Regions from separate parts of the Kitasatospora sp. NPDC008050 genome, predicted to be linked through region 1. Evidence: riboswitches for the same ligand, from Rfam matches in the RefSeq annotation. Region 1 holds a riboswitch; each other region holds the start of a gene.
The links. Region 1 has a riboswitch for thiamine pyrophosphate ahead of ACFZB9_RS21415 (purine-cytosine permease family protein). Riboswitches for the same ligand answer to the same signal wherever they lie in the genome.

Region 1 (3,268 bases):
GGTCCAGAAGCCGGTCCACCAGCCGGCCACCGCGGTCGGCGCGAGGAACTGGTAGACGGCGAAGCCCAGCGCCCACGGCAGCAGCATCAGCGGCCGGGCCGGGGCCTGCTGGCCCAGGTCCCAGCCCTGCCGCCCGCGGCCGAGGAAGAAGTCCACGGCGAGCACCGCGAGCAGCGGCACGAAGACCGAGCCGATCAGCCCGAGGAAGGCGTAGTAGGAGTCGGTGAACTCCTTGATCTGCAGCGCGAGCGCCGTCACCAGCAGGCCGATGCCGCCGGTCAGCACCCGCCGGTCCACCCGTGGGAAGAGATTGTGGACCGACATCGCGGTCGAGTAGACGTTGGCGAAGGACTGGTCCGCCTCGCGCAGCACCAGCACCAGCAGGAAGGCCCAGCCGGCCGCCACCCCGGCGAAGGAGTCGAGCAGATTGTCGGCGTTGCCGTGCGACTGGAGCAGCGCGATCAGGCCGAGCAGGTAGCACCAGACCTGGGCCACCGTGTAGCCGGAGAAGGTCCCCCAGAACGAGGCCCGCCCGGTGCGCGAGTGGCGGGTGTAGTCGGCGGCCAGCGGCACGAAGGAGATCGAGACGGCGATGATCGCGTCGGTCGCCTTCAGGAAACCGTGCCAGTTGCCGGCCCCGGGGTTCGGCCAGCCCTGCCGGCCCAGCTGGACCGTGAAGTAGACCATCGTGATGCCCACCGCGATCGCCACGTACTTGCGCAGCGCCGCGATCGAGCCCAGCGGCCAGATGGTGAGCGCGGTGGTCAGCGCCCCGGCGAGCAGCACGAAGAGCCAGCGCCAGCCCTGGGTGCCGGCCACCGTCTGGGCGCCCCAGGCGATCACGATCAGCTCGTACACGCCCCAGCCCAGGCACTGCAGGATGTTCAGCACGGTCGGCAGGTACGACAGCCGGGTGCCGAACAGGCCGCGCAGCACCGCCATCGCCGGGGCTCCGGTGCGCGCGCCGATCAGCGCCGCCACCCCGAGCATCGCGGTGCCGATCACCGTGCCGGCCACGATCGCCACCGTCGCGGCGGTGAAGGAGAGCTCGCTGCCGGGCTGGCCGAGCACGGTCGCGGCGCTGGTGAAGCCGATCAGGCTGATCCCGAGGTTGGCCCAGAGCGCGAACTGGTCGCGGAATCCCAGGGTGCGCGGGGGCGCGGTGTCCAGCACCAGCGGCGCCTCGGCGCGGCCGGTGGCCGAGGGCTCCAGCACCGCGATGGGGGAAGGGGAAGGCGAGGCAGCCGTCATGGCCGATACTCCCTACGCCGGCATTACCCGGTCAGGTTCCGGCGGTCAGCGCTCCCTCGACCACCTGGGCGTCATCGCCATGGCGTACGGTCGACCAGCGCACTCTCAGCCTGGTGGGTCCAAGCTCCCGCGTGTCGTTAACAGATGCGACAGGGTAGCCCGGTGCTTGGATTACGCCAAGGTGGGGCAAAGCGCTGTCCGCATCGCGGGATGCCGCCGGGGCTGCCGGGCGGCCGGCGGGGGTGGGCGAACGGGGGCTGTTCGGTCTGTCTAAGGATTCTTATCGGTTCTTCAGGCGGTCCCTTACGGCAACCAGATCGGGCATAGGAAAAACTAGGGCCAAGGTCCTTGTCAGCGATGGAGGTCGTCCGTGAGCACCGAGCACGAGAGTGGTTCCACCGGGCCGCAGGGGGAGCACCTCTCCAGCGGCCACGGCGAGCCGGGGGGCACTCCGGCGGTCGGTGACACGCCGACGGTGAGCGAGCCGGTGGTGAGCGAGCCGGTGGTGAAGGCACAGCCGACCCTGGCGTTCACCAAGGTGCCCGCGCCCGAGGCGCCGGCCGAGAAGCCGGTCGACCCGCGCGCGGCGGCCCCGGCCGAGGCCCCCGGCGACGCGCGGACCGGCGCCGAGACCGAGGCCCGCCCCGCGGCGCCCTCCTACCTGGACGCCCCGCCGCCCACCGTGCCCGCCGCCTCCTACCCGGACACCCCGCCCCCGGCGCCGCCGGCCCCGGTGGCCAGTGCCATGGAGCCGCCGGTCAACCCCTACGCCGCCCCGCCCGCCACCCCGGTGGCGGGCGGCGCTCCGATCACCCCCGGTGTCCCGGCGGGCCCGGCCCCGCAGGGCGAGCACCACCCGTTCGGCGCCGGCACCCCGCTCGGTGACACCTGGTCGACCCCGGCCGCCGCCCCCGGCTACCCGGGCGGCCCCGGTTACCCCGGCGGCCCCGGTTATCCCGGCGGTCAGGAGTTCCCCGGCGAGTACCCGGGCGCCTTCGGCACCCCGCCGGCGCCGCGCAAGAAGGGCAAGGGCGGCCTGGTCGCGCTGATCGCCGCGGTCGCGCTGGTGGCCGGCGTCGCCGGCGGCATCACCGGTGCCGCGATCAAGGGCAACGACTCGAACTCCTCCTTCGGCAGCAGCCGCAGCAGCACCACGGTCAGCGGCAGCACCAACCAGACCGCCCTCAACCGGGCGCCCGACTCGGTGGCCGGGGTCGCCAACAAGGCGCTGCCGAGCGTCGTCACCATCAAGGCGGAGGGCAGCTCGGAGTCCGGCACCGGCACCGGGTGGATCTTCGACACCGAGGGTCACATCGTGACCAACAACCACGTGGTCGCCCCGGCGCAGGGCGGCGGCAAGCTGACCGTCAAGTTCTCCGACGGCACCAGCTACCCCGCCTCGGTGGTCGGCCAGGCCAAGGGCTACGACCTCGCCGTGGTCAAGCTGGACAGCCAGCCGAGCGAGAAGCTCACCCCGCTCCCGCTGGGCGACTCCGACCAGGTCGCGGTCGGTGACACCACCATCGCCATCGGCGCCCCGTACGACCTGGAGAGCACCGTCACCTCCGGCATCGTCAGCGCCAAGAACCGCCCGGTCGCCTCCGGCGACGAGAGCGGCCAGCAGACGTCCTACATGAACGCGCTGCAGACCGACGCCTCGATCAACCCGGGCAACTCCGGCGGCCCGCTGCTGAACGCCAGCGGCGCGGTGATCGGGGTCAACTCGGCGATCCAGTCCAACTCCAGCGGCAGCGGCCAGGCCGGCAGCATCGGCCTGGGCTTCGCGATCCCGATCAACCAGGTCAAGCGGGTCGCCCAGATGCTGATCAGCACCGGCACCCCGGTCTACGCGACCCTCGGCGTGCTGCGCAACGACAACTACAACGGCGACGGCGCGCAGATCAACACCGCCCCCGTCGGCAGCACCCCGGCCATCACCCCGGGCGGCCCGGCCGACAAGGCCGGCCTGAAGCCCGGCGACGTGATCACCAAGCTCGACAACGAGGTCATCGACAAC
Region 2 (3,268 bases), on a different contig from region 1:
GCGCACCAGCACGTCGAGCACCGAGCCCTGGGTGTCCGCCTTGACCCGGCGCATCGCCACCGTGGTCAGCTCGGTCCCGGAGACCCGCAGCGCCTGCTCCAGCACCTCCAGGCTGGGCGCGCCGCCGGTGCCCATGATCAGCCGGGAGGTGAAGGTGGTGTCGCCGATCGTCAGAAGGTCGTCAGCCATCGCTGCTCAGCCCCCCTGCACGGCGGTGAGGATCTCGACCCGGTCGCCGGCCGCGAGCCGGGTGTCGGTCCAGCAGCCGCGCGGCACCACGGTCTCGTTGAGGGCCGCCGCCACGCCCGAGGGCGCCTTGGAGAGCTGGGCCACCAGCTCGGCCAGCGTGGCCGAGTCGGCCACCTCGCGCGGCTCGCCGTTGACGGTGAGGGGGATCTGGGTCATCGGGTACTCCCGGCAAGGGTCGGAACGGCGGCGAAGCGGGCGGGGGAGAAGGGGGCGGCGAGCTCCGGCAGGACCCCGGTGGCCAGGTACGCGGCGAGCAGGTCGCCGGTGACCGGGGTGAGCAGCACCCCGTTGCGGTAGTGGCCGGTGGCGGCCAGCAGGCCCGGCAGCGCGGTGGGGCCGAGCAGCGGGGCGTTGTCGGGGGAGCCGGGGCGCAGGCCGGCGCTGCTCTCCACCAGCGGCAGTTCGGTGATGCCGGGGACCAGCTCGTGCGCGTCGCGCAGCAGCTCGTAGACGCCGCCGGCGGTGACCGTGGTGTCGTAGCCCTGCTCCTCGGTGGTGGCCCCGATCACCAGCTCGCCGTTCGCGCGCGGCACCAGGTAGAGGTGGCCGCCGCGGACCATCGCGCGCACGTTGCGGGACAGGAACGGGGCGTAGGCCCCGGGGATCCGCAGCCGCAGGATCTGGCCCTTGACCGGACGGATCGCGGGCAGCACGCCCGGCGGCAGTCCGGGCAGCTGGTGGCTGCGCGAGCCGGCCGCCAGCACCAGCCGGTCGGCCCGCAGCTCGCCGCCGGTGCTCAGCCGCACGCCGCGGGCGCGGTCGGCCTCGACCAGCAGCTCGCGCGCCTCGGCCCGGTGCAGCCGCACGCCGGCCCGCTCGCAGGCGGTCACCAGGGCCGCGGCCAGCCGCCGCCCGTCCACCTGGTGGTCGCCGGCCACGTGCAGACCGGCCCGGACCCCGGGGGCCAGCATCGGTTCGAGCCGACGGGCCTCACGGCCGGTCAGCCAGCTCGACGTGAGGCCCAGCCGGTGGTGGAAGGCGTGCAGCTCGCTCAGCTCGGCCTTGTCGTCGGCGTCCAGCGCGACGGCCAGCGTGCCGGTGGCCCGGTAGCCGGTGTCCTGCCCGGTGGCCGCCGTCAACTCGGCGGTGAACTCGGCGTATCGGCTGTTGGAGGCCATGCCCAGGCGCAGCAGCGGCTCCTCGCCGTACTGCAGCTCGGTGACCGGGGCCAGCATGCCGGCCGCCACCTGTACGGCGCCGCCACCGGGGGCCGGGTCGACCAGCGCCACCCGCAGTCCGCGCTGCGCGGTGCGCCAGGCGACCGCCAGGCCGATGATCCCGCCGCCGATCACCAGCACGTCGGTGTCGGTTCGGGCGTCTGTCGAAAGATCGCGTGCCAAGAGAACCGGTTCTCCCTTCGCCGGAATGACCCGGATCAGGTTCGGACGGTCGCAGGCCGCCGCAGCCCGCCTCTCAGCCCGGTGCACCGGGCTCCCGTGAGGATGCACCCACCATAACGCCGGGGGTCGCGGGGACTGAAGGCACCGATTGCTGGGTGGCCGGCGGATCTGCTGAGTAGAGTTCGCCAGGTGGCGGAGCTGAAGAGCACGGATCGGGTGGTCGTGGTCGGCGCGGGGGTGGCGGCCGCACAGTGTGCGGTGGCGCTGCGGGAGGGGGGTTGGCACGGACCGCTGAGTCTGGTCGGCGCGGAGCCGCACCACCCCTACGACCGGCCGCCGCTCTCCAAGGACGTCCTGCTCGCGAAGGCCGATCGGACGGCCCTCGACCTGGACTGGGAAGCGCTCGACGTCCAGCTGCTGACCGGTCGCCGGGCCACCTCGCTGGCCGCGGGGCGCCTGGGCACCGACGCGGGTGAGCTGCCCTACGACCGTCTGGTGCTCGCCACCGGGGCCATCCCGATCCGGCTGCCCGGCGCAGCCGCGGCCCGGGTGCTGCGCACCATCGACGACTCCCTCGCGCTGCGTGCGGCCCTGCGCCCCGGAGCACACCTGGTGCTGGTCGGCGCGGGCTGGATCGGCGCCGAGACCGCCACCGCGGCCCGTCGGCTGGGCTGCCGGGTGACGGTGCTGGAGGCCGCCGGCGCCCCGCTGCCGGGCGCGCTGCCCGCCGAGCTGACCGAGCCGATGCGGCAGTGGTACGCGCAGGCCGGCGTCGAGCTGCGGCTGGGCGCCCGGGTGGACCGGATCGAGCCGGGCGCCGTGCACCTGGCCGACGGCGAGCTGGTGGTGGCCGACGAGGTGGTGGTCGGCGTCGGCGCCCGCCCGGACACCGCCTGGCTGGCCGGCTCCGGCGTCGAACTGGACGCCGGCGGCGCGGTGTCGGCGGACGCCTCGCTGCGCACCACGCTGCCCGGCGTCTGGGCGGCGGGCGACTGCGTCAGCTACCCCTCGGCCCGCTACGGCGAGCGCGTCTGGGTCCAGCACTGGGACCACGCGCTGCACTCGGGCCGGGCGGTGGCGGCCGCGCTGCTGGGCGGCGAGGTCGCCTACGACCCGGTGCCGTACTTCTGGTCCGAGCAGTTCGGGCGGATGGTGCAGTACGTCGGACGGCACTCCGCCGGCGACCGGCTGCTGTGGCGTGGCTCACCCGAGGACGCGCAGTGGAGCGTGCTCTGGCTGCGCGAGGAGCGGCCGGTGGCGGTGCTCACCGTGGACCGCCCGCGTGACCTGGCCCAGGCCCGGCGGCTGATCGACCAGGGTGCGGTGCTGGATCCGGTGCTGGCCGCGGACCCGGCGCTGCCGCTCAAGTCGGCGGTCCGCTGACACCTCCCTGACGGGGCGGTGGGTGCGCGGTGCCGTCCAAAGATGGCAGGCTGGTGCCGTGAGCGACATGGAAACCAAGATCGAATCCCTGGTCCACGACTGGGTGTACCTGCCCGACATCTCCGAGCGCTGGGGGGTGCTGGTCACCGAGGTCCGCCAGATGGTCAAGGACCACAAGCTGATCGCGGTCCGCCGCGGCCCCAACCGGTCGCTGCAGGTCCCCGCGGACTTCATCACGGACGACGGCCTGGTCAAGCACCTGCCCGGGACCCTGACCGTGCTGCGGGACTGCAGGT
Region 3 (3,268 bases), on a different contig from region 1:
GGGCCTCGGCGGCGGAGATCCGCGCGTCGCGGTCGGCCTCGGCCTTGGTGCGGGTCTCGTAGGCGCGGGCGTCGGCCGGCTTGCGGACCTCGGCCTGCAGCTGCTGCTCCTTGCGGTGGCCCTCCAGCTCGGCGACCTTGGTCTCCTGGACCACGACCTCCTGGCGGGAGGCGGCCTGGGCCAGCGGCCCGGCCTGCAGCGCCCGCGCTGCCGCGGTGTCCATCTCGGCCTGGTAACCGGCCTGCTGGATCCCGGAGTTGCGGGTCGCCTCGGCCTTGCGGGCGAAGGCCTCCTGCTCCGCCTCGGTGGCCTCACGGTCGGCCGCGGCGGCCGCGATGCGCGCGTCGCGCTGGACGGCGGCGGCGTGCGGGGCGGCCAGGTTCTTGATGTAGCCGGTCGGGTCCAGGATCTCCTGGATCTGCAGCGAGTCGATGATCAGACCGAGCTTCTCCATCTCGGTCCCGGAGGCCGCCCGGGTCTCCCCGGTCAGCCGCTCGCGGTCACGGATCATCTCCTCGACGGTCAGCCCGCCGACGATCGAGCGCAGGTGTCCGGCGAAGACGTTGTGGACCCGCTGGCCCATCATCTTCTGCTGGTCCAGGAAGCGGCGCGCGGCGTTGGCGATCGACACGGTGTCGTCGCCGACCTTGAAGATCACCACGCCCTTGACCTGGACCGGGATCCCCTGCGAGGTCACGCACTCGACGTCCAGGTCGGCCTCGTTGAGGTCCAGGGACAGCTTGCGCACAGTCTGGATGCCGGGGGTGACCAGCGTCCCCCGCCCGGTCACCACCCGGAAGCCCAGGCCCTCGGCGAGGCCCTCGGTGCGATGCTTCGAACCGGAGATGATCAGTGCCTCATTGGGCTCGGCGACCCGCCAGCACATCTTGAAGAGCACGATCAGGAGCACGAATGCCGCGGCGACGATCCCCGCGATGGTGCCGATCAACATCGGCCTTTTCCCCCTTCAGGGCACACCGCTCCGTGGCTGCGCTCGGTTGTGCAGGATTGCGCGGAACGCGGTGGCGAGTCGAGATTGTGCGCCTCTTTCGATCTCATGGGAAGTCAGCTCCGGCGTGTCCCAGGGGTCTGTGACATCCCGTCACCCACGGTGCCCGACGATCACCGCAACGCGACGCGGTACAGGGCGCGGTGCGGGGCGCGAGGTGCCGCGGCAGGCGCCGTACCGCGGCGGGTTCAGGCCACCGCCGGGGCGACGTAGACGGTGCGCGGCGGCTGGTACTCGACCACCACCACCGGCGTGCCGATGGGCAGCGGGTCGCCGGGCAGCGCGAGATGGGCGAGGAACGCCTCGCTGCTCTGCCGCTCCGGCACCGCCAGCATCACCTCGCCGACCAGCCCCGCTCCCACCTTGCCGGTCACCCGCCCGGTGTAGCCGATCATCCGACTCGCCCCCTCGTGGCCAACCGCCGCCCGGTGCGCGCGGTTTGCGCCACCAGTGTGACGCACGGCTACGACGGCCCGCGGGTTGCGGGTGCGCCGGGCGGGACCGTGCGGCGGCCGGCGCGGATATCGGTGGCCGGACCCCTACTGGACCGCGGCGTGTGACCCCGGTTACCGTGAGGACGCTTCGGGCAGGCAAGTCCGCCTGCCCACGGGAGCTCGGAGCACCGGGCTGAGAGGGCGCTGAAGGGCCCAGGGCCGTAGAAACCGGCCGTGGACCGATCGCTGCGTCGACCGCAGGAACCTGACCGGGTAATGCCGGCGTAGGGAGTAGAGGGTCTGATGACCGCATTTGATGACGCACGTCCGGCTGCCGACGAGAGCGCCGCCGCCCCCGCCGCCAACACGGGTGTGCGCAGCGCGTCCACCGGGTACCCCACCCCGGCCTGGCGCAAGGCCTACCGCGAGGGCTCCCGTCCCGACCTGCGGGTCCCCTACCGCGAGGTGCAGCTCACCAACGGCCGCACCGTCCCGCTGTACGACACCTCCGGCCCGTACACCGACGCCGCCTTCGAGCCCGACGTGCGCCGCGGCCTGCCCGCGCTGCGCGACCCGTGGATCCGCCAGCGCGGCGACGTCGAGGAGTACGACGGCCGCGAGGCCCGCCCCGAGGACGACGGGATCAAGCACACCTCCCCGCGCGGCGGCAGCCTGCGCAACCTGGACGCGGTCTTCCCCGGCCGCCCGCGCCGCCCGCTGCGCGCCCGCGACGGCGCCGCCGTCACCCAACTCGCCTACGCCAAGCGGGGGATCATCACCCCCGAGATGGAGTTCATCGCGCTGCGCGAGGGCCTTGCCGCGGAGTTCGTCCGCGACGAGGTGGCGCGCGGCCGGGCCGTCATCCCGCTGAACGTGAACCACCCCGAGGTCGAGCCGGCCATCATCGGCACCAACTTCCTGGTGAAGATCAACGCCAACATCGGCAACAGCGCGGTGACCTCCTCCATCGAGGAGGAGGTGGAGAAGATGACCTGGGCCACCCGCTGGGGCGCCGACACCGTGATGGACCTCTCCACCGGCCGCAACATCCACACCACCCGCGAGTGGATCCTGCGCAACTCCCCCGTGCCGATCGGCACCGTGCCGCTCTACCAGGCGCTGGAGAAGGTGGACGGCAAGGCCGAGGAGCTGAGCTGGGAGGTCTACCGCGACACCATCATCGAGCAGTGCGAGCAGGGCGTCGACTACATGACGGTGCACGCCGGCGTGCTGCTGCGCTACGTCCCGATGACCGCCCGCCGCAAGACCGGCATCGTCTCGCGCGGCGGCTCGATCATGGCCGCCTGGTGCCTGGCGCACCACCGGGAGAACTTCCTCTACACCAACTTCGAGGAACTCTGCGACATCCTGCGCGCCTATGACGTCACCTTCTCGCTCGGCGACGGCCTGCGCCCGGGGTCCATCGCGGACGCCAACGACGAGGCGCAGTTCGCCGAGCTGCAGACGCTCGGCGAACTCGGCCGGATCGCCCGTGAGCGCGACGTGCAGGTGATGATCGAGGGCCCGGGCCACGTCCCGATGCACAAGATCAGGGAGAACATGGATCTCCAGAAGGAGATCTGCGACGAGGCCCCGTTCTACACCCTGGGCCCGCTCACCACCGACGTCGCGCCCGGCTACGACCACATCACCTCGGGCATCGGCGCGGCGATGATCGCCTGGTGGGGCACCGCGATGCTCTGCTACGTCACGCCCAAGGAGCACCTGGGCCTGCCCAACCGCGACGACGTCAAGACGGGCGTGATCACCTACAAGATCGCCGCCCACGCGGCCGACCTGGCCAAGGGCCACCCCGGCGCCCAGG

Region 2: another riboswitch for thiamine pyrophosphate. It lies ahead of thiO (glycine oxidase ThiO); the one in region 1 lies ahead of ACFZB9_RS21415 (purine-cytosine permease family protein).
Region 3: another riboswitch for thiamine pyrophosphate. It lies ahead of thiC (phosphomethylpyrimidine synthase ThiC); the one in region 1 lies ahead of ACFZB9_RS21415 (purine-cytosine permease family protein).

Annotation. Positions count from the first base shown of each region.
Region 1 is NZ_JBIBIJ010000010.1:203,985-207,252, reverse strand. Features, by position in the region: gene ACFZB9_RS21415 (purine-cytosine permease family protein) at 1-1,251, opposite strand, end outside; TPP riboswitch at 1,244-1,392, opposite strand; gene ACFZB9_RS21410 (trypsin-like peptidase domain-containing protein) at 1,622-3,268, shown strand, end outside.
Region 2 is NZ_JBIBIJ010000001.1:351,573-354,840, reverse strand. Features, by position in the region: gene ACFZB9_RS01475 (thiazole synthase) at 1-189, opposite strand, end outside; gene thiS (sulfur carrier protein ThiS) at 196-405, opposite strand; gene thiO (glycine oxidase ThiO) at 402-1,589, opposite strand; TPP riboswitch at 1,585-1,697, opposite strand; gene ACFZB9_RS01460 (NAD(P)/FAD-dependent oxidoreductase) at 1,779-2,972, shown strand; gene ACFZB9_RS01455 (Rv2175c family DNA-binding protein) at 3,040-3,268, shown strand, end outside.
Region 3 is NZ_JBIBIJ010000043.1:3,766-7,033, reverse strand. Features, by position in the region: gene ACFZB9_RS36615 (SPFH domain-containing protein) at 1-952, opposite strand, end outside; gene ACFZB9_RS36610 (hypothetical protein) at 1,198-1,404, opposite strand; TPP riboswitch at 1,606-1,751, shown strand; gene thiC (phosphomethylpyrimidine synthase ThiC) at 1,747-3,268, shown strand, end outside.